Regions from separate parts of the Pseudarthrobacter sp. AG30 genome, predicted to be linked through region 1. Evidence: riboswitches for the same ligand, from Rfam matches in the RefSeq annotation. Region 1 holds a riboswitch; each other region holds the start of a gene.

What was found. A riboswitch is a leader RNA that binds a small molecule or an ion and turns the genes downstream of it on or off. The one in region 1 is predicted to bind thiamine pyrophosphate.
Region 2: linked by a shared signal. The riboswitch ahead of thiC (phosphomethylpyrimidine synthase ThiC) and the one ahead of DC347_RS11345 (ECF transporter S component) in region 1 are both predicted to bind thiamine pyrophosphate.
Region 3: linked by a shared signal. The riboswitch ahead of thiD (bifunctional hydroxymethylpyrimidine kinase/phosphomethylpyrimidine kinase) and the one ahead of DC347_RS11345 (ECF transporter S component) in region 1 are both predicted to bind thiamine pyrophosphate.
Region 4: linked by a shared signal. The riboswitch ahead of thiO (glycine oxidase ThiO) and the one ahead of DC347_RS11345 (ECF transporter S component) in region 1 are both predicted to bind thiamine pyrophosphate.

Annotation. Positions count from the first base shown of each region.
Region 1 covers NZ_QEHL01000012.1:134,336-141,605, forward strand. Annotated here, with positions in the region: gene DC347_RS11325 (Na+/H+ antiporter subunit E) at 1-420, shown strand, start outside; gene DC347_RS11330 (monovalent cation/H+ antiporter complex subunit F) at 417-695, shown strand; gene mnhG (monovalent cation/H(+) antiporter subunit G) at 685-1,098, shown strand; gene DC347_RS11340 (DUF4235 domain-containing protein) at 1,099-1,362, opposite strand; TPP riboswitch at 1,582-1,722, shown strand; gene DC347_RS11345 (ECF transporter S component) at 1,790-2,413, shown strand; gene DC347_RS11350 (ABC transporter ATP-binding protein) at 2,413-3,960, shown strand; gene DC347_RS11355 (energy-coupling factor transporter transmembrane protein EcfT) at 3,957-4,757, shown strand; gene DC347_RS11360 (UDP-N-acetylglucosamine 1-carboxyvinyltransferase) at 4,864-6,387, shown strand; gene DC347_RS11365 (glutamate--cysteine ligase) at 6,455-7,270, shown strand, end outside.
Region 2 covers NZ_QEHL01000008.1:17,471-24,740, reverse strand. Annotated here, with positions in the region: gene ffh (signal recognition particle protein) at 67-1,650, shown strand; gene DC347_RS07900 (alpha/beta hydrolase) at 1,693-2,427, shown strand; gene thiC (phosphomethylpyrimidine synthase ThiC) at 2,424-4,274, opposite strand; TPP riboswitch at 4,270-4,377, opposite strand; gene DC347_RS07890 (amidohydrolase family protein) at 4,458-5,540, shown strand; gene DC347_RS07885 (VOC family protein) at 5,641-6,516, shown strand; gene DC347_RS07880 (hypothetical protein) at 6,679-7,134, shown strand.
Region 3 covers NZ_QEHL01000003.1:67,221-74,490, forward strand. Annotated here, with positions in the region: gene DC347_RS03520 (Rne/Rng family ribonuclease) at 1-2,738, shown strand, start outside; TPP riboswitch at 2,889-2,986, shown strand; gene thiD (bifunctional hydroxymethylpyrimidine kinase/phosphomethylpyrimidine kinase) at 2,994-4,514, shown strand; gene rplU (50S ribosomal protein L21) at 4,779-5,087, shown strand; gene rpmA (50S ribosomal protein L27) at 5,149-5,412, shown strand; gene obgE (GTPase ObgE) at 5,530-7,119, shown strand; gene proB (glutamate 5-kinase) at 7,109-7,270, shown strand, end outside.
Region 4 covers NZ_QEHL01000019.1:82,500-89,769, forward strand. Annotated here, with positions in the region: gene DC347_RS16720 (DEAD/DEAH box helicase) at 1-924, opposite strand, end outside; gene DC347_RS16725 (RNB domain-containing ribonuclease) at 1,216-2,727, opposite strand; gene thiE (thiamine phosphate synthase) at 2,757-3,443, opposite strand; TPP riboswitch at 3,477-3,596, shown strand; gene thiO (glycine oxidase ThiO) at 3,591-4,880, shown strand; gene thiS (sulfur carrier protein ThiS) at 4,877-5,113, shown strand; gene DC347_RS16745 (thiazole synthase) at 5,118-5,930, shown strand; gene DC347_RS16750 (hypothetical protein) at 5,994-6,296, opposite strand; gene DC347_RS16755 (DUF3107 domain-containing protein) at 6,323-6,547, opposite strand; gene DC347_RS16760 (TetR/AcrR family transcriptional regulator) at 6,592-7,257, opposite strand.

The DNA.
Region 1 (7,270 bases):
GGCGTTGCCAGGCTGTTCTACCTTCCGCCGGTGGAACTCAGCGGCCGGTTCAACATCCTGTACGCCGTGCCCTTCGCCTTTGCCTTCCTGGCGAAAGTGGTGGTCGCCAGCGGCCAGGTCCTGTACCTGGCCACCGTCCGCGGACCCAAGGTGACCAACGCCGTCGTCGCGGTGAAGCTCCGGAGCCACCAGGACCTGATCGTCACCGCCACCGGGCACGTGATCTCCCTGATTCCCGGCTCCCTGGTGGTGGAGGTGGACCGCCCGGCCTCCACCCTGTACCTGCACGCACTCAACATCACCTCCAAGCAGGACATCGAGGGCCTGCGGAACGAGGTCCGGTCCATCGAAGCGGGCCTGATCCGCATCATGGGGTCCGCCGAAGAACTTGAAGCCGTCCGAATGGAGGCGTCCGCATGATGCCCGTTGTCCTGGCGGTCACGGCCGTCATCTTCTCCCTCGCCGCGGGCGGGGCCATCATCAGGATTGCCCGCGGCCCTTCGCTGCTGGACCGGGTGCTTGCGGCCGATGTCCTGCTCGCCATCCTGGGCGGGGCCCTGTGCGTGGACATGGCCGTGAACCGGCACCTGAACAACCTGATGCTGGTGGTGGCCATCTCCATCATTGGGTTCATCGGGTCGGTCACGGTGGCCCGGTTCGTCGCCGACCGGAGGGTGAACCCCCATGAATCCTGACTTTTCCGGCGCGGACGCGTGGATCGACCTTGCCTCCGCGGTGTTCATGGTGGCGGGTGCGCTCCTGTCCCTGGGCGCCGCCATCGGGCTGCTCCGCTTCCCGGACCTGATGAGCCGCATGCACGCCGCCACCAAGCCGCAGGTCCTGGGCCTGTTCCTGCTGCTGGCAGCCATTGGGCTGCAGATGCGCAGCTGGTGGGTTTGGCCGGTCCTGGTGGTGGCCTGGATCTTCCAGCTGCTCACGGTGCCGGTGTCCGCGCACATGGTGGGCCGGGCCGGCTACCGCACCAAGCACCTGCACCGGGAGCTGCTCGCCGCCGATGAGCTTGAGGCCGTAGTGCAAAAAGCCGCCGCCGAGGCTGCCCTGACGGACAACCGCGACGACGGCGAAAACCGCCAGTAGCTAGACGATGTCCTGCGTCTTGGCGAAGCGGGTGATGGCGCGCTGGGTGCCCCGGTTGGCCAGGACCTGGATGATGGCGCTGACGGACGCGGAGATCAGTGCGAAAGTCAAGGCCGAACGCAGGCTGGTGGGCACGTCCTCGCCCTTGCCGCTGGGCGGCTTCTGCCCGGTGGTCTTTTCCCAGATGGTGTTGACGAGCTTGGTGCCGACCAGGCCTGCGCCCAGGCTCACCGCGGTACCGAGCAGCTTGATGAAGAGGTTCATTCCTAGTACTCCTTGCGGGCGGAAAACGGACTGCCTCCAGCCTAGCCGTACACCCGGACCGGTCCGGGCAAGGGCATGGCCGGCATCCTCTCGGGCCCGCTGACGGCGGTCCGCGGTCACATCCGGTTCAACAGCCGGCATGGCCGCCGCCCAGCCCCCGCCAGGTGTAAACTTGACCACGCCCAAACCGGGCAGTATTTACACGCGAACATCAACATTCAAAAACGACAGGGGAGCGCCGCCGTCGGACAACCTGGCCATGCCGGGCACCGCAGGTGGGCGCTGAGAGTGCGGGACAGCCGCAGACCCTCGAACCTGATCCGGTTAGTACCGGCGCAAGGGAGTCGAGTTCTCAAAGTGTCCGGCCGGACCGGCAACGGTCCGCCAGCCGGAGCCACTTTCCCCTCCTGTTACCCAGGAGGATCACATGAGTACTGCTGCAATCAAGAAGACCACCAGTAAGTCCTGGCGCGTCGTCGACATCGTGGTGGCGGCCTTGGTGGCCATCGCCGGCGGGGTCATTTTCTGGGCCTGGGACCAGGGCGCCGCCGCCCTGTCGGCCCCCATGAACGCCGCCTACCCGCCCTTGACCGGGATCCTGGCCGGCGGCTGGATGATTCCGGGCGTGCTGGGAATGCTCATCATCCGCAAGCCCGGAGCCGCCCTGTTCTGCGAAACTGTGGCCGCAACGGGCGAGCTCCTGATGGGTTCCCAGTATGGCGCCTCCGTCCTTTTCTCCGGTTTCATCCAGGGGTTGGGCGCGGAAATCATCTTCGCGGTCTTCGTCTACCGCAAGTTCAACCTGCCCGTCTCCCTCGTGGCGGGGGCGGCCGCGGGCTTCTTCTGCGGCCTGAATGACTCACTCGCACCGTGGGGCTGGAACATTGCCTACTCCGGGGCGGACAAGCTCGCCTATATCGTCCTGACCACGGTGTCCGGCGCCGTGCTGGCGGGCGCGTTGTCCTGGCTCGCCACCCGCGGCCTGGCCCGCACCGGGGTGCTGAGTTCCTTCGCGTCCCGCAAGGCTGCAACGGAGCCAGTTTTCTCCTGATGGCACCTTCCCAGGACGCCGCAGGAGGCGTGCGCCCTGCCGCCGTCACGGCCCGCGGCTGGGGCTGGCGGCATGCAGGCAGGGCCAAACCTGCCGTCCACGCCCTCGACCTGGATATCCGCCCCGGCGAGCGGGTACTCCTGCTCGGTCCCTCGGGTGCCGGGAAGTCGACGCTCCTGCATGCCCTCGCCGGGGTCCTGGGCGACATCAACGACGACGGCGAGGCCGGCGATGCGGACGAGTCCGGTTCGTTGCTGGTTGACGGCGCCCCTCCCCGCGAGCGTCGCGGCCGCTCCGGCCTGATGCAGCAGGACCCGGAGACGCAGGTGGTCCTCTCCCGGGTGGGGGACGACGTCGCCTTCGGCGCCGAGAACCTTGCCGTGCCCCGCGACGCCATCTGGGCGCGCGTGCACGAGGCGCTTGCCGACGTCGGACTCTCCCAGCTCCCGCTGGACCACCCGACGTCGGCCCTCTCCGGCGGTCAGAAACAGCGCCTGGCGCTGGCGGGCATCCTTGCGATGCGTCCCGGGCTGATCCTGCTGGACGAGCCCACCGCCAACCTCGACCCGGACGGCGTCCTGGAGGTCCGGGACGCCGTGGCACGCTGCCTCGACAAGACCGGGGCCACTTTGGTGGTGGTGGAGCACCGGGTTTCCGTCTGGAAGGACCTGGTGGACCGGATCGTGGTCCTGCAGCCGGGCTCCGCCTCGGATCCCGCCGTGCTCCTGGACGGACCTCCGGACCGGGTGCTCAGCGAGGCCCGGGCCATGCTGACGGCGGCCGGAGTCTGGGTGCCGGGGTATGTGCCGGCCACCCGCCGCCGGTCCGGCATCCCGGCCGCCGTAACCGGCAACCTCCTGCTTGCAGCCGAAGACCTGGCGGTCTCCCGCGAGCGTCCCCGCCGCAAAGGCTTCCGCAAGATTCCGCCGGTTCCTGTCCAGGAGGGTGTTGCCGCGCAGGTCCGGGCCGGCCAGGCGCTGGCCGTCACCGGCCCGAACGGCGCCGGAAAATCAACGTTCGCACTGACCCTTGCCGGGCTCCTTGAACCGGTGTCCGGAAAGGTGTCGGCCGCCGTGGACCTTAGCCGCGGTGCCGGGATCGACCCCTACGCGTGGAAGGCAGAGCAGTTGATCTCACGGGTGGGCACCGTGTTCCAGGAACCGGAGCACCAGTTCGTGACGGGCAAGGTGTTGGACGAGCTGCTGTTCGGGCCGCGGCACCTGGGCCACGGCGAGGACCGGGTGGAGGAGCTGCTGGAGCGGCTGCGGCTCACCCAGCTGGTGGACGCCAATCCCTACACATTGTCCGGCGGTGAGAAGCGTCGGCTGTCCGTGGCCACGGTCCTGGCCGCCAGCCCGCAGGTGCTGGTCCTGGACGAGCCGACGTTCGGGCAGGACGCCAACACCTGGGCGGAGTTGGCCTCGTTCCTCTCCGAACTCCTGGACGCCGGCACGGCCGTGGTGTCCGTGACCCACGACGCCGAATTCACCCGGGCTCTGGCCGGGGCCGAGCTGCGGATGGCCGCCACGGAACCGGTGGCGCCATGAGGCAGCAGCTGACCCTGGACGGCAACCGCGCCCTCCTTGCCCGGGCCAACCCGCTGAGCAAATTTGCCGCCGTCGTGCTGATCACCGCGGTCCTGGCGCTGTCCATCGACTGGGTTTCCGCGTCCGTGGTGCTGGTCTTCGAACTGATCCTTTTTCCCCTGGCCGGCCTCACCGTGTCCCTGCTCTGGCAGCGGGGCTGGCCGCTGATCCTCGCCGCCGCCATCGGCGGCTGGAGCACGTCCATCCTGGCGCCGGACAGCGGGAGGATCCTGCTCGACGCCGGCATCTGGACCATGAGCGAAGGCTCCCTCCAGCTGGGCATCGGCTTCCTGCTGCGGGGCTTCGCGATCGCCCTTCCGGCGGTGCTCCTGATGAGCTGCACCGATCCGACGGACCTTGCCGATGCGCTGGCACAGAAGGCGCGCCTGCCGCACCGGTTCGTCCTGGGAACCCTGGCGGCGATGCGCCTGGTGGGGCTCATGGCCGAGGAATGGCAGACCATCGGGATGGCCCGGCGTGCCCGCGGCGTGGGGTCGCGCGGCAACGTGGTCCAGCGGGTGAAGGCGACCCTGGGCCAAAGTTTCGGGCTCCTGGTGCAGGCGATCCGCCGCGCGTCGAGGCTTGCCGTGACCATGGAAGCGCGGGGTTTCGGCGGCGGGCAGCGAACCTGGGCCCGCGAATCGACGTTCAGTGTGCTGGACCTGTGGGTGGTAGGCGGTGGCGTCTTGATCTCCGGGTGCGCCCTCGGTGCGGCGCTTGCCGCGGGCCGTTGGAACATGGTGTGGCTGGGCAGCTAGCAGGGTTACCTGCCGGTACTATCGCATGTAGCGGGTAGGTCACCCCGGATACTCCCTCGGATGGCCATACCGCGACCTTCTATCTCATTTATGATATATTCGCGTCATGACTCAGGAGACCGCCGGCCACGTCGCCGCCATGTTGAGAAACGCCCGGACTGAGAAGGGCTGGACCCAAGGCCAGTTGGCTTCCGAACTCGGAACCAGCCAAAGCGCCGTCGCCCGGATGGAACAAGGCAAGCAGAACCTGAGCCTCAAGATGATCCAGCGGCTGGAGACCATCTTCGACCGGAGCATCGTCAACGTGGGCAAGCCCAGGATGACGCACCTGCGGGTGGAGGGCGGCCGCACCCTCTCCGGCGCGGTGGACGTCAACAGCAGCAAGAACGCCGGCGTGGCGCTGCTGTGCGCCAGCCTGATCAACCGGGGCACCACCGTGCTCCGCCGCCTCGCCCGGATCGAAGAAGTCAACCGCATCGTTGAAGTGCTGACCAGCATCGGCGTGGAATGCACCTGGCTCAACGACACTGATCTGCGCCTGCGCCGCCCGGCCGTCTTGGACCTGGAAGGGATGGACGTTGACGCGGCCCGGCGAACCCGCAGCGTCATCATGCTGCTGGGCCCCCTCCTGGACGAGTCACGGGAGTACCGGCTGCCCTACGCCGGCGGCTGCGACCTCGGCACCCGCACGGTGGAACCCCACATGCAGGCACTGCGCGAATTCGGGCTCTCGGTGGAAGCCACCGCCGGTTTCTACACGGTCCAGGCGCCTCCCGCGGACACCAGGGACCGTTCCTTCGTCCTCACCGAACGGGGGGACACCGTTACCGAGAATGCGATCATGGCGGCGGCCCACCGGCCGGGAACAACCGTGATCCGCAACGCCAGCCCCAACTACATGGTGCAGGACCTCTGCTTCTACTTGCAGATGCTCGGGGTGGCCATCGAGGGCGTGGGAACCACCACGCTCCGGATCACCGGCCGGCCCGTGATCGACGCCGAGATCGAGTATTTCCCGTCCGAGGACCCGATTGAGGCCATGAGCCTGATTACGGCCGGCATCGTCACCAATTCCGAGGTCACGGTCCGCCGGGTACCCATCGAATTCATGGAAATCGAGTTGGCCACCCTGGGCCAGATGGGGCAGAAGCTCGAAATCTCCGGCGAATACATGGCCCGCAACGGGCGCACCCGGCTGGTGGACGTGACCACCAAACCGTCGGAGCTGCGCGCGCCCGAGGACAAGATCCACCCCATGCCGTTCCCCGGGCTGAACATCGACAACCTGCCTTTCTTTGCCGTGATCGCCGCGAACGCCCACGGGCAGACCATGATCCACGACTGGGTGTACGAAAACCGTGCCATCTACCTGACAGAGCTGAACCGGCTCGGTGCACAGGTGCAGCTGCTGGACCCGCACCGGATCTACGTCAACGGACCCACCAAGTGGCGTGCCGCGGAGGTGGGCTGCCCGCCGGCGCTCCGCCCCGCTGCCTGCCTGCTGCTGGCCATGCTCGCCGCACGGGGCGTCTCCGAGCTGCGCAACATCTACGTGATCGAACGCGGCTACGAGGACCTGGCGGAACGCCTCAACACCATCGGCGCCAAGGTGGAGTACTTCCAGGACTAGGCGTTCATGCTTCGTCATGATCAGCAGCTGCGCCCGGAATTTCCTGGCCCTGACGCAGAATGTTCGTATGCGTACTTTCGGCGTCGAGGAAGAACTCCTGATTGTTGATCCGGAGTCCGGGGAGCCGCTTGCCCTGGCGGACGCCCTCCTCGCCGGACACCGTGTCGCTGCGGACGATCTCCCGGTGGACCCGGACCTCCACCACTCCGGGAAGCAGGCGGATCACGACGACGAGATGGGCCTCAGTGCCGAGCTGAAGCTTGAGCAGATCGAGACGCAGACAAAGCCCTGCCTGGAGTCCGGGGCCCTGCTCGAGCAGATCAGGGCCGGCCGCGCCATGGCCAATCAGGCGGCCGCCAAGAACGGAGCCAGGGTGGCTGCGCTGGCCACGTCTCCGCTGGCATCCGCCAGCCACACCACGCCGGACCCTCGCTACGCCAGGATGCTGGAGCGCTTTGGCCTCACGGCGCAGGAACAGCTGACCTGCGGTTTCCACGTGCACACCTACATCGAATCGCCGGAAGAGGGCGTGGCGGTCCTGGACCGGATCCGCGACAAGCTGGCGGTGCTGACGGCGTTGAGCGCCAACTCGCCGTACTGGAACGGCGTCCCCACCGGGTTCGAAAGCTACCGTACCCAGGCCTGGAACCGGTGGCCGACGTCCGGCCCGGCCGCGATCTACGGGACGTACCCCGCCTACCGGAGGGTGGTCACCCGGCTGCTGGACACCGGCGTGATGCTCGATGAAGGGATGCTGTATTTCGACGCGCGGCTCTCCCGGAACCACCCGACGGTTGAGGTGCGGGTGGCGGACGTCTGCCTCCGCGCCGAGGATGCAGCCTTGATCGCCGTGCTGGTCCGCGCCCTGGTGGAATCGGCCGGC
Region 2 (7,270 bases), on a different contig from region 1:
GACGTGGCTGACTTGATACCCTAGGTAGTCGAGTCCCGATCATCTCTTGAAAGAAGTTCACGGCGCGTGTTCAATTCACTCTCTGACCGGTTGACAGCAACCTTCAAAAATCTCCGCGGCAAGGGCCGCCTCACCGAGGCCGATGTCGATGCCACGGTCCGCGAGATCCGCCGTGCCCTGCTGGACGCAGACGTCGCCGTTCCGGTGGTCCGCGAGTTCACCGGGAAGGTCCGCGAACGTGCGCTCGGCGCCGAGGTCTCGGCTGCCCTGAATCCCAGCCAGCAGATCGTCAAGATCGTCAACGAGGAACTCGTGGAGATCCTGGGCGGCGAAACCCGCAGGATCCGGCTGGCCAAGAGCGGCCCCACCATCATCATGCTGGCCGGCCTCCAGGGTGCAGGCAAGACCACCTTGGCCGGCAAGCTGTCCAAGTGGCTGAAGGCCCAGGGCCACAGCCCCATGCTGGTGGCCTGCGACCTCCAGCGCCCCAACGCCGTCACCCAGCTCCAGGTGGTGGGCCAGCGCGCCAACGTGCCCGTTTTCGCCCCGCACCCCGGCGCCACGTCCACCGAGCTGGACCACCCTGCCGGTGACCCGGTCGCCGTCGCCCGTGCCGGCGTCGAGGAAGCCAAGCGCACCCTGCACGACGTCGTGATCGTGGACACCGCCGGCCGCCTGGGCGTCGACGCGGACATGATGGAGCAGGCCCGCCAGATCCGCCGCGCCATCGTCCCGAACGAAGTCCTCTTCGTGATCGACTCCATGATCGGCCAGGACGCGGTCAACACGGCCCTCGCCTTCGATGAGGGCGTCAACTTCACCGGCATCGTGTTGTCCAAGCTCGACGGCGATGCGCGCGGCGGTGCCGCACTGTCGGTCGCCTCGGTGACCGGGAAGCCGGTCATGTTCGCCTCCACCGGCGAAGGCCTGGACGACTTCGAACTCTTCCACCCGGACCGGATGGCCTCGCGCATCCTGGACATGGGCGACATCCTCACCCTCATTGAGCAGGCCGAGAAGTCCTGGGACAAAGACGAAGCAGCCCGGATGGCGAAGAAGTTCGCCGACCAGGAAGACTTCACCCTCGAGGACTTCCTCGCCCAAATGCAGCAGATCCGCAACATGGGCTCCATGAAGAAGATGCTCATGATGATGCCGGGCGCGCAGAACATCCGGCAGCAGCTGGAGCAGTTCGACGAGCGCGAAATCGACCGCGTCGAGGCAATCGTCCGGTCCATGACGCCGCACGAGCGCCTCGCCCCGAGAATCATCAACGGCTCCCGCCGGGCGCGCATCGCCCGCGGCTCCGGCGTCCACGTTTCCGAGGTCAACGGCCTGCTGGAACGCTTTGCGCAGGCCCAGAAGATGATGAAGAAGATGGCCCAGGGCGGCATGCCGGGAATGCCCGGGATGCCGGGTATGCCCGGTGCCGGTGGGGGTGCGCGGAAGAACGCCAAGAACGCGCCGAAGAAGAAGGCGAAGTCCGGCAATCCGGCCAAGGCTGCGCAGGAACGCAAGGAGGCCGAGGCCCGGCGCGCCAATGCGGGCAAGGCGCTGCCCACCGGTGCCGCTTTCGGCCAGCAGGGCGGCGACTTCGATCCGTCGCAGTTGAACCTCCCCAAGGGCTTCGACAAGTTCCTGGGCAAGTAGCGGTTCCCCACGGATGTCGGTGCCGTGGAATAGGGTTGGGTCATGTTCAAGCAGCGGGTAGTTTTCGTGCACGGCGCCGGTGCTTTCGGCGCCGCCGCGTGGCCCCGCCAGCACGGCATGGCGCTGTCCTTCGACGCCCTGTTCCTTCGCAGGCAGGGCTATGACGCCGTCGCGGAGCCGGTGGAATCATCATTTGCGGAGGACACTGCCATCGTGCTGCGGTCCCTGGCCGATGATGGCCGCGGCGCCGCCGGCGGACACGTGGTGGCGCACTCCCAGGGAGCCATTCCTGCCATGATGGCGGCCGTCGAACGCCCCGACCTCGTCTACTCCCTGACCCTGGTGGAACCGGCGTGCCTCTCCCTGACCGCGGAGCTGCCGGCCACGGCGGCACACATCAGCCTGATGAAGCCGCTTCTCGAGGTCCGCCACCAGCTCAGTGACGAGGACTTCCAACGGGAGTTCGTCCGGCGGGTCTATGCCACGGACCTGCAGCAGCCTGCCACCGCGGAGGAGAAACGGTCCGCGCGCCGGCTGCGGCTCCAGGTCCCGTCGTGGGAAGCGCCCCTGCATATTGTTCCCGGGGTCCCCACCTTGGTCCTGACCGGGGGCTGGGAGCCGCTGTACGAGGAGATTGCCGGTTACCTGCGGGAGACCGGTGCCCTGCACCGCGTTGCCGCGGGCGGGCACCGGCCCCATGATTCGGTGGAAGGCGACCGGACCATCAGGCAGTTCATCGGCGAGGTCAGCCGCAGCGAGCCGGCCCGGGCCTCCTAGCTGCCGGCGGGCACCTGCAACTCCGGAAGGTAGACCTTGCCGCCGGCGGCCAGGAACTCCTGGCTCTTCGCCCGCATCCCCGACGCCGCCTCAGTGAGCGCCGCCTGCGCCTCAGCCGAGCCGTATTCATTCCGGATGTCCTGGCTGATCCGCATCGAGCAGAACTTGGGTCCGCACATGGAGCAGAAGTGCGCTGTCTTGGCGGGCTCGGCCGGCAACGTCTCATCGTGGAACGATTCCGCCGTCTCCGGGTCCAGCGACAGCGCGAACTGGTCGCGCCAGCGGAATTCGAACCGGGCCTTGGACAAAGCATCGTCCCGCTCGCGCGCCCCCGGGTGGCCCTTGGCCAGGTCCGCTGCATGGGCCGCAATCTTGTACGTGATGACGCCGGTCTTCACGTCGTCTTTGTTGGGCAGGCCCAGGTGTTCCTTGGGCGTGACGTAGCAGAGCATGGCGGTGCCGTACCGTGCGATTTCGGTGGCCCCGATTGCCGAGGTGATGTGGTCGTAGCCGGGCGCGACATCGGTCACCAGCGGACCGAGTGTGTAGAACGGCGCACCCTTGCACAGCTCCTGCTGCCGCTCCACGTTTTCCCGGACCAGGTGGAACGGCACGTGCCCGGGGCCTTCGACCATCACCTGGACGTCGTACTCCCACGCGCGCTGCGTCAGCTCGGCCAGCGTATCCAGTTCAGCGAACTGCGCCGCGTCGTTGGCGTCCGCCGTGGAGCCGGGCCGCAACCCGTCCCCCAGGGAGAACGCGACGTCGTACTTCGCGAAGATTTCGCAAAGTTCGTCAAAATGCGTGTACAGGAAGTTCTCCTGGTGGTGGGCCAGGCACCAGCCGGCCATAATGGAACCACCGCGCGAGACGATGCCCGTCACCCGGTTGGCGGTGAGCGGGACGTACCGCAGCAGGACACCGGCGTGGATGGTCATGTAGTCCACACCTTGCTCGCACTGCTCAATGACGGTGTCCCGGAAGATTTCCCAGGTCAGCGCGTTGGCTTCGCCGTTGACCTTTTCCAGTGCCTGGTAGATCGGAACCGTTCCGATCGGGACAGGGGAGTTGCGGATGATCCATTCCCTGGTGGTGTGGATGTCGTCCCCCGTGGACAGGTCCATCACCGTGTCGGCACCCCATTGGGTGGCCCACTGCAGCTTGTCCACCTCTTCGGCGATGGAGCTCGTCACGGCAGAATTACCGATGTTGGCGTTGATTTTCACCAGGAACGCCTTGCCGATGATCATGGGCTCGGACTCAGGGTGGTTGATGTTGTTCGGGATGATGGCCCGACCGGCGGCTACCTCGCTCCTGACCAGTTCCACGTCGCAGTTTTCCCGCAGCGCCACGAAACGCATTTCCTGCGTGATGGTGCCCTGCCGGGCGTAGTGCATCTGGGTCACCGTATGGCCGTCGACGGCGCGGCGGGGCACCGGCCGGGCGCCCTTCCACTCCGCGGAGGCAGCGCCCCGGCGCACGGCCGAGCGGCCGTCGTCGAGCAGGTTGCGTTCCCTGCCGGTGTAGGCCTCGGTGTCCCCGCGCGCCACGATCCATTCGGCACGGAAGGGCTCCAGGCCGCGGACGGGGTCGCTTCCCGGTCCGGCCGTCCGGTAGGTCCGGAAAGGTGCGTTCGGCTGCCCGTTGGGTGATGGCTCCAGCGCGATCTCGGTGACCGGGACCCGGATGCCGGAACCGGCGTCGTCGATGTAAGCCAGTGAATGCGACTTCAGCGACTGCGTCACCCGCACTTGGGATTCGCCACTGGATCCGGTGCCGGGACCGTTGGCCGCATCGGAACCGGACGGCACCAGGGCAGGGTTCAACTGGGTGTTTTGTGTACTCAAGGGAATACTCACTTCCTTCGCCGGCATTACCCGGACAGGTTCAACGGTCGCAGGCTGCGGCAGCCCGATCTCAGCCCCTGCAGGGGCACCCGTGTGGTCAGCAACGAAGCTACCACAGCCCTTCGGAAGCCCGTTGTAACAATCGATGATGCTAGCCTGACCGGGCAACGAAAGGATGCCCGGATGGCAGGAATAATTCACTTTCGCGGACCCGTCCTGGCTGCACCGGACAGCCTGCGGCAGGGACTCTGGTCCGTGGGCGGCAAGCTCACGTTCCGCCGGCCCGCACAGCCACCCGACCGGGTACTCGACGGCTGGGTATTGCCGGGCTTCGTGGACGCCCATTGCCATATCGGGCTGGGGCCGGCCGGTCCGGTGGAGGCCGCCGTAGCGCAGGAACAGGCGCTTGCGGACCTCAACGCCGGAACCCTCCTGGTCCGTGATGCGGGTTCGCCCGCCGATACGCGCTGGATGCAGGGCGGCACGGACTTCCCGGTGTTGATCCGCGCCGGCCGGCACATTGCCCGGACCCGGCGCTACCTGCGCGGTTTCGCCCACGAGGTCGAACCCGAGGACCTCGTTGAGGCCGTGCGCAAGCAGGCCCGGGACGGGGACGGCTGGGTCAAACTGGTGGGGGACTGGATCGACCGGGGCGCCGGTGACCTGGCGCCGTCCTTTCCTGCCGCCGTCGTCCGCGACGCGGTCCAGGCTGCACACGACGAAGGTGCCCGGGTGACGGCCCACTGCTTCGCCGAAGACACCCTGGACCAGATGCTCGACGCCGGCATCGACTGCATCGAGCACGCCACCGGGCTGCTGCCACGGCACCTGCCCCGGTTCGCCGGGCAGGGCGTGCCGATCGTGCCCACCCTCATCAACATCGCCACCTTCCCGGACATTGCCGCCCAAGCGGAGCCGAAGTTTCCACGGTACGCAGCCCACATGCGGTCCCTCTGGGAGCGGAGGCTGGAGCGCGTGGCCGAGGCCCACGCAGCGGGGGTGCGCATCTTCGCCGGAACAGACGCCGGCAGCGTCATCGGCCACGGCCGCATCGCGGACGAAATCCTCGCCCTGCACGGTGCGGGCCTGCCGATGACTGCAGCGCTGGATGCAGCGTGCTGGGCAGCCCGCCGCTGGCTCGGAGCGGACGGCTTGGAAGAAGGCGCACGCGCCGATGTGATCGTCTGTCGTGAGGATCCACGGGCGGTCCCGGAGACCATCGGCAGGCTGGACCACGTCGTGCTGGGCGGCCGCGTTATCCGTTGACCCAACGTGGCCCCCGGGACTTGGAATAAATTGAAGCTTCAAGTAATTTTAAGAAGTGACAGGCCGCCATCGGGACGGCCGCCAATCCAAGGAGCCTCCAATGACCGCATCAGCCAACAGCCAGGACCTGCTTCCTGCCGACCTCGCCATGGGCACGGTGATGCTCAAGGTGGGGGACATGAAGGTCATGACCGACTACTACCAGCGCGCACTGGGCCTGGAGGTGGTGGCCGAGCAGGACGGCGGACTGTACCTGGGCCGCCTTGGCCGCCCCCTGGTCCACCTGGCTCCGGCCCCCGGGCTGAACCTGCCCGGCAGGGGAGAGGCCGGACTCTTCCACACCGCGCTGCTGTTTGAAGACCAGGCCTCCCTCGCCGCCACCATCGCCACCGCGGCCCAATACGAGCCGATGTCCTTCACCGGCAGCGCCGACCACCTGGTCAGCGAAGCCTTCTACTTCACCGATCCGGAAGGCAACGGCATCGAACTGTATTGGGACCGGCCGCGCAGCAACTGGTCCTGGAACGGGACGGACGTGGTGATGGACAGCCTTGCCCTTCCCCCGCAGCGCTACCTGGACCAGCACCTCACCGAGGAATCGCTCGAAGGCCAGCGCGTGACGGCCGCAGGCGTGGGGCACGTCCACCTCCAGGTGGGAGACGTCCAGACGGCGCGCGACTTCTACGTGGGCACCCTCGGTTTCGAAAAGACGGCGGGCTGGCACGGGCAGGCCTTGTTCGTTTCCGCCGGGCGGTACCACCACCACATGGCCATGAACGTCTGGAACAGCCGCGGGGCCGGCCCCCGCAAGGACACCCTTGGGCTGGGCGAAGTCCTCATCGAAGTTCCTTCAGGGGACGACGTCGGCGCCTTGGCTGACCGCCTCAAGGTCGCCGGAGTGACCGCGCACCACACCGGCGCCGAACTCCGGTTCGAGGATCCGTGGCGCAACCGGCTGCGGGTGGCCGTCCGCTGAGCTGCGCTGCCGGCGGAGGCCGGCCAGCGCCGAGAACTGTCCTGTGCGGCCCGGCCCGGCGCGTGCCCCTGCCGGTCCCCAGCTACTAGGCTGATTCAGTACGGCCGGGACGCGGGCAGCGCCCGGCGCGCAGTTCCGCCAACGGAAGAAGGGCAAACAGCCATGGGCTTCACCGAGATCTTTGTTGCCACCCATGACGCCGCGCTCAAACGCGCCGGCCTCCTTGATGCAGGGAGCGCGCCCGCGGCGAACGTCGGTCCTGGCAGCCAGGCCGTGCGGATCGAGGGAGTCAGCGACTTCGAAATCGAACAGCTCGGCGACCTCGCCGGGACTGCTGTCCACGCCGGTGGTGCCGACTATGAGCTGACCATGGTGGATGTCGCCAGCGACTCCCTTCTGGCAGTTCCGCCTGCCATGGTCCGTGCGCTGGCCGACCTCCTGTCCTACGAGACCGAAGGCGAGGGCAACGTCCTCGAAGACGTCGCCGAGCAGTGGGCCGCGCAGGACGACATGCCTTTCGGCGCGGCCCAGGCCCGGACCTACGTGGAGCAGCTCGCCAGGCTCGCGGCCGGGTTGGACGACGCCGAGCGAACCGGGCTGTACGTCTGGTCCGCCTGACCGGCGCCGCAGGGCCCATCCCGCGGCCGGCGCCGGCGCGAAGCGCGGCGACGCCGAGTCGAAATAAGTTCGCTGATCTGGCACAATAAACAGGTACTCGATCTGCGTGGCCCCTCTCTCCGCGTCCGGATCCTGT
Region 3 (7,270 bases), on a different contig from region 1:
CCTTTGGTTCGCTGTTCCTGGAACCAGGTTCCCCCACGTCAGTCCTCTTCCAGGCGCCGGACCTGAGCACCGTGGTCCGCCCCGCGACGCCCGCGGCGGAGGACGCCGACGAAGAAGAGGCCGACGACGCAGACGATTCCGCCAGCCGCCGCCGGCGCCGCAGCCGTGGCCGCCGTGGCCGCAGCCGCATCGGCGAGCGGACAGATGAAGACGTCGAGGGCGGCACCGGTGACGCCGATGCCGAAGACGAAGCCGACGAGGACGCCAACGGGCCACTGGAAGACGGCGTGACCTCCCGCCGTCGCCGCCGCCGCCGCCGCGGTGACCAGGACCTGGAGTTGACCGGTGGGGAAGGCGACGATCCGCCCAACACGGTGACGAGGGTCCGTGCGCCGCGCGCGGTCAGCGAAGCGCCGGTCAACAACCGGGTCACCAGCGTCAAGGGCTCCACCCGCCTTGAGGCCAAGAAGCAGCGCCGCCGCGAATCCCGCGATACCGGTCGCCGCCGCACCGTGATCACCGAAGCCGAGTTCCTGGCCCGCCGCGAATCCGTGGACCGCCAGATGATCGTCCGGCAGCGCGACGACAGAATCCAGATCGGCGTCCTCGAAGACGGCGTCCTGGCCGAGCACTTCGTGTCCAAGACCCAGCAGGACTCGTTGATCGGCAACGTCTACCTGGGCAAGGTCCAGAACGTGCTGCCGTCCATGGAAGCTGCTTTCGTGGACATCGGACGCGGCCGCAACGCCGTGCTCTACGCCGGCGAGGTCAACTGGGAAGCCGTCAACCTCGAGGGCAAGCAGCGCCGGATCGAAAACGCCCTGAAGTCCGGCGACACTGTCCTGGTCCAGGTGACCAAGGACCCTGTGGGCCACAAGGGCGCCCGCCTCACCAGCCAGATCTCCTTGCCCGGACGCTACCTGGTGTACGTGCCCGGCGGCTCCATGACCGGCATTTCCCGCAAACTGCCGGACGTCGAACGCAACCGCCTCAAGCGCATCCTCAAGGACCGCCTCCCCGAACGCGCCGGTGTCATCGTCCGCACCGCCGCAGAGGGCGCCTCCGAAGAGGAACTCACGCACGACATCAACCGGCTGCGCGCACAGTGGGAAGGCATCGAAAGCCAGTCCACCTCCACCAAGGTCCTTGCCCCCGAACTGCTGTACGGCGAACCTGACCTCACCATCAAGGTGGTCCGCGACGTCTTCAACGAGGACTTCTCCAAGCTGATCGTCTCCGGCGAGGAAGCCTGGGACACCATCGAGGCCTACGTCACCTACGTCGCCCCGGACCTGGTGGGCCGCCTCGAGAAGTGGACCAAGGACCAGGACATCTTCTCCGCCTGGCGGATCGATGAGCAGATCCACAAGGCACTCGAGCGCAAGGTGTTCCTGCCCTCCGGCGGATCCCTGGTCATCGACCGGACCGAAGCCATGACCGTGGTGGACGTCAACACCGGCAAGTTCACCGGCAGCGGCGGCAACCTCGAGGAAACCGTCACCAAGAACAACCTCGAAGCTGCCGAGGAAGTGGTGCGCCAGCTGAGGCTGCGCGATATTGGCGGCATCATCGTGATCGACTTCATCGACATGGTGCTCGAATCCAACCGGGACCTGGTCCTGCGCCGCCTCGTCGAGTGCCTGGGCCGCGACCGGACCAAGCACCAGGTTGCCGAGGTCACGTCCCTGGGCCTGGTCCAGATGACCCGCAAGCGCATGGGCACGGGCCTGCTGGAAGTCTTCGGCGAGCAATGCGAGGCGTGTGCCGGACGCGGCGTCGTGACCCATGACGATCCCGTGGAGCACCGCCGCGCCAACATCGTGGCGGCCGAACACCACGTCCAGCGCGCCGACAACCGTCCCGAAGCCCGCGGGGAGGCCCACCGCCCCGACGGACAGCGGACCGATGCCGGCCAGCCCGGTGCACGCCCCGAGCGGAAGCGCCGCCGTGGACGCGGCGGCCAGCAGGCCGAGGCAGTACCGGCGCCGGCAGTGCACGTGCACACTGTGCAGCCGGATCCCAGTGACGCCGAGCGGCACGCCAAGGCTGAAGCCACCCGGCTTGCGTTGGCCAACATCGCCGCGGCGGCCCACGCGGCGCACCTCCACGACGACGAGCTGGCAGCTGCCCGGCACGCGCCGGCGGAGCAGGCTACGGCCCCGCAAGCACCGGTCCAGCCTGCACCGGCAGCTGACGGGGAAAAGCACGACGCCGATACGCACGGGCGTCCCGCGGCGGTCCTGACGTTCGGCGGCGAGAAAGTCCCGCTTCCGTTCGTGGAGCACGCGGAGGAGCAGCAGCCCAAGCCCGCCCTGACGCTGGACCGGCTCGCGGAAGCATTCGCGCACCTCGGCCAGCCGGTTTCCGCCGTCGAGGACGCTCCGAAAGATCCTGCAGCGGCTGAACCGGCAACGGAACAGGCCGCACAGGAGCCCCGGCCGCAGGGCGGCGGAGCCCCTGCGCGGGCCGCGGAAGCACCGGTTGAAAAGGACTACTCCGACCACACGCTGGAGCAGACAAGGCAGCGCAGGCCGCGCCGCCACCGGGCCGCCAGCCGAGCCCAGGGCGCCGCGAACGAAACCGCCGTCCAGCACCATGAGAACGTCCAAGCCGCAACTACCGGGCACTCGCACGCAGCCAAGGCCCCCGAGCCCGCGAACCAGCAGCCCGCTGATAGCGGCAAGCGTTCCGAGGAACCCATCATCCTCGGCGTGGGCGTCCCGGCTTCGGAGCTCTAAATTCCGGCAGACCACGGCGTCGAAAGGTGAAGTCCCCGTCTCGTGGACCATTCCCCCCGAAAGTACAGGGGGAACAGTCCACGAGGCGGGGACTTCCTGCATCCGGCCGCTGTCACCTTTAGCCCGGTACCGCGCCACCGGCTAGGCTGGGAAACCGACACGGGGTGCCGCGCAGAAGGCCGGCTGAGATCCACACCCGTTGAACCTGTCCGGCTAGTACCGGCGAAGGGATGTCTGTTGTCTTCGACCCTCTCCATGCCCCTGCCAAGTGCCTCCACTGACTCCTCCGGGACCCCTGCGGGCCGCGATATCCCACGCGTCCTCTCCATTGCGGGCTCTGATCCTTCCGGCGGAGCAGGAGTCCAAGCGGACCTGAAGAGCATTGCAGCGCACGGCGGATATGGCATGGCCGCCATCACGGCACTGACGGCGCAAAATACCCGTGGCGTTGTGGCCGTCCACGTCCCGCCTGCTGCGTTCCTGGCGCAGCAGCTCGATGCCGTCAGCGACGACATCACCATCGACGCCGTCAAGATCGGCATGCTCGGCGACGAAGCGGTGATCCGCACGGTCCAGCAATGGCTCGACAAGGTGCGTCCCGCCGTCGTAGTCCTGGACCCGGTGATGGTGGCCACCAGCGGCGACCGCCTGCTGAAGGAAACCGCCGAGGCCGCCCTCCGCGACCTGCTTCCGCTTGCCCACCTCATCACCCCCAACCTGCCCGAACTGGCCATGCTGGTGGGCGAAGAGCCAGCGGGGGACTGGGAAGGTGCGCTGGACCAGGGCAGGCGCCTGGCGGATGCCACTGGCGCCACCGTCCTGGTAAAAGGCGGACACCTGTCAGGCGAAGGCTGCCCGGACGCCCTGGTGAACACCGCCGGTGTGCTGGCCCGGGACGTGGTGGAAGTGCCCGGCCCCCGCGTCAACACCCGCAACAGCCACGGGACGGGTTGTTCGCTGTCCTCTGCCATGGCCACGGTCCAGGCCCGGTTGGGCGACTGGGAAGGGGCGCTGCGGACGGTCAAGCCCTGGCTGGCCGGAGCGCTTGAGGATTCCGGCAGGCTGGAGGTCGGCCACGGGAACGGGCCCGTGCACCACTTCCACCATGTGCGGCCCCACCTGCCGGAAGGCGGCTTCGCGGCCAGGCTCTGGGCCGAAGCCCGGCAGGACCTGGCGGATATTTACGCCCTGGACTTCATCCAAGGCCTGGTCTCCGGCGAACTGGCGGAAAAGGACTTTGCCTACTATCTGGCCCAGGACGCCCAATACCTCAACGGCTACTCCCGGGTCCTGGCCCGTGCCAGTGCCCTGGCCCCCTCCGAAGAGGAGCAGCTGTTCTGGGCAGGCTCGGCCCGGCAGTGCCTGGAGGTTGAATCGGAACTGCACCGCTCATGGCTCAGCACCCGGCCCGGGCAGACGGGCCTGGGACCCGTTACCAAGTCCTACGTTGACCACCTCACAGCCGTCTCGGCGTCAGGCAGCTACGCCGTCCTTGCCGCCGCCGTCCTGCCCTGCTTCTGGCTCTACGCCGAGGTTGGCAGGACACTGCACGCCCGGTTCCTCGCGGCGGGCGAACCGGACGGGCACGCGTACGCCGCGTGGCTCCGCACCTATGCCGACGAGGGCTTCGCCGAGGCCACCCGGCAGGCCATCGCCATGGTGGATGCGGCCGGACGGAAGGCCTCCGACCATGAACAGGCCGCCATGGTCACAGCGTTCAAGCAGTCCTGCCGGCTCGAAGTGGAATTCTTCGACGCGCCGCGCATTCACTCCTGACGCCCAACGGCGGCGCCCCGGCTACAATGGATACGCACGGTTGCGGCGCTGCATGCCATGCTGTGGTTACTATCACAGCCGGCCCTCCGGAACCAGCCTCATTTGCGGCTGGAGACGGATTTAGCGTATTCTGGATCTTCGGTGCTTACGCCAACACTTGGGTTATGACCCCACGGCGTTGAGGCACAGCGAGAAACCAGGCTTTTATTGAGTCGGTTCCGCACGCAAATTTTGTTATAAACGTCGAGAGAAGTGAGTTCCCAAGTGGTGTACGCGATTGTCCGCGCAGGCGGCCGCCAAGAGAAGGTTTCCGTTGGAGACTTCGTTACCCTGAACCGCGTCGCCGGTGGAGCCGGCAGCACCATTGAGCTGCCCGCACTGCTCCTGGTTGACGGTGACAAGGTCACCTCCGCAGCCAAGGACCTGGCCAAGGTAACTGTTACGGCTGAAATCCTCCAGGACCTGCGTGGTCCTAAGATTGTCATCCAGAAGTTCAAGAACAAGACCGGCTACAAGAAGCGCCAGGGTCACCGCCAGGAACTGACCAAGGTCAAGATCACCGGCATCAAGTAACCACCGGTTACTGTTCAGGCATTTCAACAGATTCCCCAGAATTTAGAGGCAGGCATTCCAGATGGCACATAAAAAGGGCGCGAGCTCCACTCGCAACGGTCGCGATTCCAACGCACAGTACCTCGGCGTCAAGCGCTTCGGCGGCCAGGTCGTTTCCGCAGGCGAGATCATCGTCCGCCAGCGTGGCACCCACTTCCACCCGGGCGCCGGCGTAGGCCGTGGCGGTGACGACACCCTGTTCGCACTGACCCCGGGCGCCGTTGAATTCGGCACCCGCCGCGGACGTCGCGTGGTCAACATCGTTGCTGCTGCAGCCGCAGAGTAACAACCAGTATTGAAGCGGTGGAGCGGGCCCGAGGGCCCGCTCCACTGTTCTTTTAACCGCATTACAATCGTTGTGGCGTCCCCGGGCGCCGCTTGAACAGCATCTGAGGAGATCCACGTGGCCAGCTTTGTAGACCGGGTAGTACTGCATGTATCCGGCGGTACCGGCGGCCATGGATGCGTTTCCGTCCACCGTGAGAAGTTCAAGCCCCTTGGCGGGCCCGACGGCGGTAACGGCGGCAACGGCGGCGACGTGATCCTCCGGGTGGACCACCAGACCACTACCCTCCTCGACTACCACCACGCGCCGCACCGGCACGCCAGCAACGGCGGACCCGGCATGGGCGACTGGCGCGGCGGCAAGAACGGCGAAACCCTGGTCCTTCCCGTTCCGGACGGCACCGTGGTCAAGTCCAAGGACGGCACCGTTCTGGCCGACCTGGTGGGTGAAGGCACCGAATATGTTGCCGCCGCCGGCGGCATCGGCGGACTCGGCAACGCAGCCCTGTCCTCCCAGAAACGCCGTGCTCCCGGTTTTGCCCTGCTGGGAATCGAAGGCGAATCCCGCGATGTGGTCCTGGAACTGAAGTCCATTGCAGACATCGCGCTTGTGGGATTCCCGTCCGCTGGCAAGTCCAGCCTGATCGCCGCGATGTCCGCCGCCCGGCCCAAGATCGCCGATTACCCCTTCACCACCCTCATCCCCAACCTGGGCGTCGTCCAGGCAGGCGACGTCCGCTTCACGATTGCCGATGTCCCCGGCCTGATTGAAGGCGCCAGCGAAGGCAAGGGCCTCGGACACAACTTCCTGCGCCACGTTGAGCGCTGCGCCGCCCTGGTGCATGTGCTCGACTGCGGCACGCTCGAATCCGACCGCGATCCACTCTCGGACCTCGCCATCATCGAAGGCGAACTCGAAAAGTACGCGGTGGACATGAGCTACGCAGGCTCCGACGGCCAAGTGGTCCCCCTCAACCACCGCCCCCGCCTCGTCGCACTGAACAAAGTGGACCTGCCCGACGGCAAGGACATGGCAGAATTCGTGCGCCCGGAACTGGAATCGCGCGGCTACCGCGTCTTCGAGGTCTCCGCCACCAGCCACGAGGGCCTGCGCCAGCTCGGCTTCGCCATGGCCGAAATCGTCCAAGCCGCCCGCGACGCCGTCGCGGCCGAACCTCCCAAGGTCCAGCCGGTCGTGCTCCGGCCGCGCGCCGTCAATGAAACCGGGTTCAAGATCCGCCGCGAGGAAAAGAACCTGGAGCCGCTGTTCCGTGTCCTCGGCGAGAAGCCCGAGCGCTGGGTCAAGCAGACCGACTTCACCAACGAGGAAGCCATCGGCTACCTTGCCGACCGGCTGGCCAAGCTGGGCGTGGAAACCGAACTGTTCAAGCAGGGCGCCAAGCCGGGGGATACGGTGGTCATTGGCGAGGACGACGGCGTTGTCTTCGACTGGGAGCCCACCATGATGGCAGGCGCGGAACTCCTGGCTTCACCCCGTGGCACGGACGTCCGGTTCGCCGATATCGGCGACCGCCCCACCCGCAGCCAGAAGCGTGAGGAACAACAGGAACGCCGCGACGCCAAAGCCGCCGCCCGTGCCGAACTCGAGGCCGAGCGCAAAGCCGGTATCTGGACCGAGTCCGTCAGCGGACGCCGTGCTGCCCGCCCCGTCCAGGACAGTGGAATGGAAGCGGACGATGACCTCTAGGGTCGTGGACGCGGCGCCCGTTGCGGGCTCCGCGGACAGAAGCCTGCTGGCAGATGCCCGCCGCATCGTGGTGAAGGTGGGGTCCTCCTCACTGACCAGCATCAAGGGCGGCATTTCCGAGGAGTCGCTCACCGCGCTGGCCGACGCCCTC
Region 4 (7,270 bases), on a different contig from region 1:
CAGTTCCTCGGCCACCTTGGCGGCGGTGCGCTTGGTCTTGGTGAAGATGATGGTCCGGCCACGGCCCCGGGCCTGCAGGATGCGTGCCACCACCTCGGTCTTGTCCATGCTGTGCGCACGGTAGATGAGCTGGCGGATGTCGCGCTTGGTGAGGCCTTCATCATCCGGATCGGCTGCCCTGATGTGGGTGGGCTGGGTCATGTAGCGGCGCGCCATCGCGATGACGGGGCCGGGCATGGTTGCCGAGAACAGGAGCGTCTGGCGGACAGCCGGGGTTCCGGCGATCAGGGTCTCAACGTCCGGCAGGAAGCCCAGGTCCAGCATTTCGTCGGCTTCGTCGAGGACCACGAGCTTGACGTTCTTCAGGCTCAGGTGCTTCTGCTTGTACAGGTCGATCAGGCGCCCCGGGGTACCCACTACTACTTCGACGCCCTGCTGGAGTGCTTCAACCTGGGGCTCGTAGGCGCGGCCACCGTAAATGGTGGTGATCCTGGCGTTACGCTTGCGGGAGGCCGTTTGGAGGTCGTTGGCCACCTGCACTGCCAACTCGCGGGTGGGGACGATGACCAGGGCCTGCGGGGCGCCCGGAACGGCCAATTTGGCGTAGCCGGGGTCGTCCTGTCCGATGACCCGCTGCAGCGCCGGGATGCCGAAGCCCAGGGTCTTGCCGGTACCGGTCTTGGCCTGGCCGATGATGTCGTGGCCCGCCAAGGCCACCGGCAGGGTCATGGCCTGGATGGGGAAGGGGTGCGTGATCCCGGCGTCGGCGAGGGACTCGACAATATCCGCGCGGACGTTGTAGTCGGCAAAGGACTTCTCCGCGATCTCGTGCGGGGTCTCGTCCGAGATGATGGTCTCTTCCGGCTCGATGGTCTCGGTGCCGGACGCATCGGTCAGGAGCTGGTGGGTATGCAATTCACTCACGGGGAGTTTCCTTATTCATTTGGGCAATGGCGCTGCCTGCTCAACGGGCCGGCCAGTCCTGGCCGTTCCGGAGCACGCTCGGGCGCGCAAGCTAATCCAGTGGAAGCCGATCGCGGGCTATCTAATGCTGGCACTGGTGACCAACGGGCAAATCTCAAGATCGCGTAGGGGCGGGCTTGTTGGTTTCAAATCAAGGAAATCAACGACCGGGCATCCAGTTCTACCTTCCCAGTCTAGCCGTACAGGGGCGAAATCCCCGTGTTGCCCCTTCCTGCCGCGTCCATAGGGCCCTTATGGAACCAGTTCGAAGTGGATCTGCCGGGTGGTGATGTCGGAGGACAGCAGCCGGACGCGCACCTTGGTACCGGACGTCAGCTCGCCGGCGCAGCGGGCCGTCACCGCCGGTTCGGCGATCTGGATGATCCCGGAACTGCCGTTCCCGTTGCCGTTCCTGGTGGCTCCGTTGCCGTTTCCATTGCCGTTCTTGGCGGATCCGTTGCCGTTCCCGTTCTGGGGCTTGGACCCGGAAATCACGATCGCGTCGAATTCCTGGCCGATGTGGTTCAGCAGCAATGCCGCCTCCACCGTGTCCAGCGCCATCCGCTCCATCCGCGACGCCAGCTGGTCGGAACCGGCCATGATTCCCGGCAGCAGCGGCAGCGCCTCCCGTGCCCAGCCCGGAACATCACCGCCGTTGCTGAGGGCTTCGCAGATCACCAGCACGAAGCGGTCCACCAGCCGGCGCAGCGGGGCGGTGGTGTGGGCGTAGGCGGCGCCGATGGCGGACTGGATGCCGTCGTCCGGGACCGTCCCGTCAAACGCCGTATAGGACGCGCCCCGGAACAGCATCCCGGCCGAATGCATGATGGCCAGCTGGCGGGGATCGGTGGGGTCAAGCGACCGCAGGTACTCGCCGTAGCTGACTTCGCCGTCCCACGGCCTGCCCAGCACTTCGGTCTGCAGCCGGAAATGCCTCAGCGACCGCTCATCCGGGGCCGGCATGGTGCGCAGGATGCCCACCTTGCCTTCCAGCATGAGCTGGGCGGCCGCCATCCCCGTCATCAGCGAAATCTGCGCGTTCCAGTCCTCCACGGGAAGCTGCGGGGCGGCGTCGATCCGGTAGCCGCCGTCGGGCAGCTGAACGATCTCCTGCTCCGGCATGTTGAGGCTGGCGCCCCCGCACTCCCGCTCCAGCGCCACCCGTTTCAGCCCCACTTCCCGGAGCAGTTGCAGCACGGGGGGAGCGGTGCCGGCGTCGAGGGCTGCTTGTGCACCTTTGTAGCTGAGCTTGTCGCGGCTGCGGATCCGCGCCCGCCTGACGCCCACGGACGTCACTGCTGCGTCGGCGTCGAGCGTGAATTCCCAGACGAAAGCCGGACACTCCTGGCCCGGCAGCAGGCTCCCGGCCCCTTCGCTGATGACCTCCGGGTGCAGCGGGATCCGGCCGTCGGGAGCGTAGAACGTCTGCCCGCGGCGCCTGGTTTCAGCATCCAGCGGACCACCCGGCGCAACAAATGCAGGAACATCGGCGATCGCGTACAGCACCCGGTAGCCGCCCCCGTCCGGCTCGATGAACACGGCTTGGTCCAGATCCGTGGACGAGGCGGGGTCGATGGTCACGAATGCGACGGCGGTCAGGTCATAGGACGGCAGTTTCAGGGCCGCCACGGCGGCGCGGGCGTCGTCCACTGCCGCGGCCGGGTAAGGCCCCGGCAGTTCGAGTTCGGTCCGCAACGCGCCCAGTGCCTCTTCCAAGGCGTTCCGGTGGTCGCGGACATTGGGAGCCAACCGATGATGTGACACAAAAGTCAGCGTAACTCCAAGTCCTGGGTTTACGCAGGCCCGGGGCCGGCAGCGTCCAGCGCGTCGAGCAGGGAGGCCGCAGCGGCCGCGGGATCCGACGCCTCCGTGATGGCACGCACCACCACGATCCGCCGTGCTCCTGCCTCCGCCACCTGGTGCACGTTTCCGTGGTCGATGCCCCCGATGGCAAACCACGGCACCGGGTTGGGTACTTCCGCGGCAGCCTTGGCGGCGTACTTCACCAGGTCCAGCCCGACGGCGGTCCGGCCGGGTTTGGTGGGCGTGGCCCAGACAGGCCCCACGCAGAAGTAGTCCAGGTGGGAAGGCCCGGCAGCGGCGGAGAGGGCGGCATCCACCTGCTCCGGGCTGTGGCTGGACAGCCCGATGGCCGCATTGCCGTTGACCAGCGTCCGGGCCGCAGCCAACGGGAGGTCCTTTTGGCCGATGTGGAACACCGGTGCGCCGGACAGCACCGCGATATCGGCCCGGTCGTTAACGGCCCACAGCCGCCCGTGGCGAACCGCGGCCTCCTTCAAGACCGCCAGCAGGTCCAGTTCTTCGGCTGCCTCGATGCTCTTGTCGCGCAACTGGATGATGTCCACGCCCCCGGCGAACGCGGCATCCACGAACCGGGCAAAGTCGCCGCGGTCCCGGCGCGCATCCGTGCAGAGGTACAGTCGGGCCGCCCCAAGGGCAGGAAAGGAGGAGGGGGACATATTCATGCCTGCCAGCCTAGTTCCTCTAAACTGGGCTGGTACTGCGGGAGCCCGCGGCAGCTGTCACAAAGCGCCGGGCTGAGAGGGCGTCGGAGCCGACCGCTTGACCTGATCCGGCTAATACCGGCGTAGGGAAGGAACCACACCATGACCAGCACCAGGAACTGCCTGCCCGGACCTGGCGATGACGCCATCCGGGCCGACGTCGCCGTCATCGGCGCCGGAGTGGTGGGACACGGAATCGCCTGGGAGATCCAGCGCTCCGGCAGGTCCGTTGCCCTCATCGATGACGCGCCCGGCGCCGGCGCCAGCTGGGCCGCTGCCGGCATGCTGGCCCCCGTCAGCGAGCTGCACTACCAGGAAGAGGACCTCCTGGAACTCATGCTCGACGCATCATCCCGCTGGCCAGGCTTCGCTGCCGGCGTCGCCGCAGCAGCCGGAGCCGGGACCGGCTACCTGACGACACCCACCCTCGCTGTCGGTGTCGACGCTGCCGACCGGCGGGCGCTGATGGACCTGCGCGCAGTGCAGCAGGCCAGTGGCCTGGAGGTGGCACCGTTGACCGTGCGTGAAGCCCGCAGCCGCGAACCCCTGCTGAGCCCGGGGATCTCATGTGCGCTGGACACCCCGGCCGACCACCAGGTGGACCCGAGGAGGCTGATAGCGTCCGTGCGCCTGGCGCTCGCCGCAACGGTACGGGAAACCCCGACGGTGGCGGTTGCCGGTGCAACGGAAGGTTTTGCCGTCCCGGAGCGGGCGGCCGGACTGCTGTGGAAGGACGGGACGGTGGCCGGCGTCCGCCTTGGGAGCGGCAGCACAGTCCTGGCGGGGGAAACTGTCGTGGCCAACGGCCTGCACGCGGCGTCCCTTGACGGCTTGCCCCACGGCCTTGACCTGCCGCTGCGGCCGGTGCACGGGGACATCCTCCGGCTTTCCGTGCCGCAGCACCTCCGCCCGTTGGTGACAGCCACGGTGCGCGGGCTGGTCCACGGGATCCCGGTGTACATCGTGCCCCGGGAGGATGGCACGGTAGTCATCGGCGCCTCCCAACGGGAGGACGCCCTCTCCGACGCCGTGAGCGCCGGGAGCGTCTACCAGCTGCTCCGGGACGCCCAGGCGCTGGTGCCCGCCGTCGCCGAACTTGAACTCCTGGAATGCACCGCCCGGGCGCGCCCCGGAACCCCCGACAATGCACCCTTGCTGGGCCGGGTTGCGGCGTCCTTGGGATCCGGGGGCCCAGCCGACGGGCACGTGCCGGGGCTGATCATCGCGACCGGTTTCTTCCGGCACGGGGTGCTGCTCACGCCCGCCGCCGCCGCTATCTGCACGGCACTCCTGGACGGGGCCGCCGATCCCCGCTGGGCACCGTTCAGCCCGGACCGTTTTTCCGGGTCGGCCGTGGCCGTCCCCAGCCCCCATCTGAAGGAGACAGCGTGAACATCACCCTCAACGGAAACCCGCACACCGTGGCCGACGGCGCCTCCATCACCACGCTCGTCAGCCAGGTCACCGGGCGGCCGCTGGCCCCCAACGGCCAGGCGACGGACGGCAGGAAACTGGGCGTCGCCGTCGCCCACAACGCCCAGGTGGTGCCGCGCAGCCAATGGTTCGGTACCGCGCTCGCCGACGGCGACGACATCGAACTCGTCACTGCAGTACAAGGAGGCTGACCCCATGACCGAAACCGGCACCATCAACACCGCAAGCCAAGCCGCAGATGACACCCTGGTGATCGACGGCGTCGCCCTCGGATCCCGGCTCATCATGGGCACCGGCGGTGCACCCAGCCTGGACGGCCTGGGCGCTGCGCTCCTGGCCTCCGGCACGGCACTGACCACGGTGGCCATGCGGCGCTACTCAACCGCGGAAACCGGCTCTCTGTTCCAGTTGCTGGTGGACCACGGGATCAAAGTCCTGCCCAACACCGCTGGCTGCTTCACGGCCCGGGACGCTGTCCTCACCGCGGAACTGGCCCGGGAGGCCCTCGAAACCGGCTGGGTGAAGCTGGAAGTCATCGCCGACGAGCAGACCCTGCTGCCGGACGCCGTGGAACTCGTTGACGCCACCGAGCAGCTGGTCAACCGCGGCTTCAAGGTCTTTGCCTACACCAACGACGATCCCGTGCTGGCGCTGCGGCTGGAAAATCTTGGTGCCACCGCCGTGATGCCGCTCGGCGCACCGATCGGCACCGGCCTGGGCATCCTGAACCCGCACAACATCGAACTCATCGTCTCCCGGGCCTCGGTTCCCGTGGTCCTGGACGCGGGCATCGGTACGGCCTCCGACGCCGCCCTGGCCATGGAACTGGGCTGCGACGCCGTCCTGCTGGCCACAGCCGTGACGCGTGCGCAGAACCCGGCGCTGATGGGGGAAGCGTTCAAGCACGCTGTGGTTTCCGGACGGTTGGCGAGGGCAGCCGGACGCATCCCGCGCCGGGAACACGCCCTGGCCTCATCGGCGATGGAGGGCCGGGCCGAGTTCCTCTAGCCCCCAAAAAGCCTGTGGCCACCACCCGTCCGGGTGGTGGCCACAGCTTTACTCAGGGTCGGTTCAGCCCCGCAGGACCGCGTTCAGCCGTTCGGTGTCATGGCGTGTCCGGGTGCGGCCCAGGTAGGCGACGGCGGCAATGGCCGCGGCGGTGCCGAGGACGATGGGCAGGACCCAGGGGAGCCACGTCAAACCCGGAAGGTAGCCGAAACCTGCCGTCATGAGGATGATCCACGCCATCGCCGCGACGCCCACGGCGATCCCGGCGGGCACGCCCGCGCCGTATCGGGAATGGCGTTTGTCATTGGCCCAGACGATAAACCCGGCGGCGAGCGTGGCAAGCACCACGATGGTCAGCGACAGCATGGATCTCCTTGGAACGTGCGGTCAGCCTAGAACTGGCCGAAACCTACGCGGCGGACCTCTTCAGCGCCAATTTCCACATAGGCAAGTGCGTTGCCGGGCACAATGATCAGGCGTCCCTTGTCATCCTTCAGGCGCAACTGGGTGCCGTCATTGATGGCTTCACCAACAGTCTTGGCCACCGTCTCAGCATCCTGGTCTGATTCGAGCACGATTTCGCGGCCAACGTTTTGAACGCCGATCTTAATTTCCAAGGGGGCCTCCCAGCCTGGTTCGTCGATGATGTCTTATTTGTAGTCTAGGACTCTTTGGGGAAGCGAGAGATTCCGCGCCAAGCTAAACGGTAGATGAGGTCGCTGGCCACGTTGAGGTCCAGGTTGCCGTCCGTTTCCAGCCAATACCGGGCGCTGACCTGCGCCATCCCGGCAAGGCCGCGGCCCAGGAGCTCCGCCTCCAAGTGGGGGAGCTTGGTGTCCTCGGCAATGACCCGGGCGATGGCGTCTGCGAAGGTCCGATTAAAGGTCTCCAGCCTGGAGCTGACATCGGGATCGTTGATCAGGTCCGATTCGAACACCAGGCGGTGTGCCTGGTCGTCGTTGGCGATGAAGTGGAAGTAGGCGCGCATGACGGCCTGAACGCGCTCGTCGTTGTCCGTGGTGGAGTTCAACGCCCCCAGCATCAGCTCGGTCAGTGACGTCAGGTGGCTTTCCAGCAGGGCCAGGTACAGCTCACGCTTGGACGGGAAGTGCTGGTACAGGACAGGCTTGCTCACGTGGGCAGTCTCTGCAATTTCGTCCATCGCGGCCCCGTGGTAGCCGTTCGCAACGAAAACTTCCTGGGCGGCGGCAAGCAACTGCGCGCGGCGTTCGTCCCGGGGCAGCCGGGCGGACCGTTGGCCTGCGGGGCGGGAGGGAGTTTGCGGTTCGGCCGCGGGCGGGCGGTCAGCCCGTGCTTCAGGGACCACAGTTGTCCTTCTT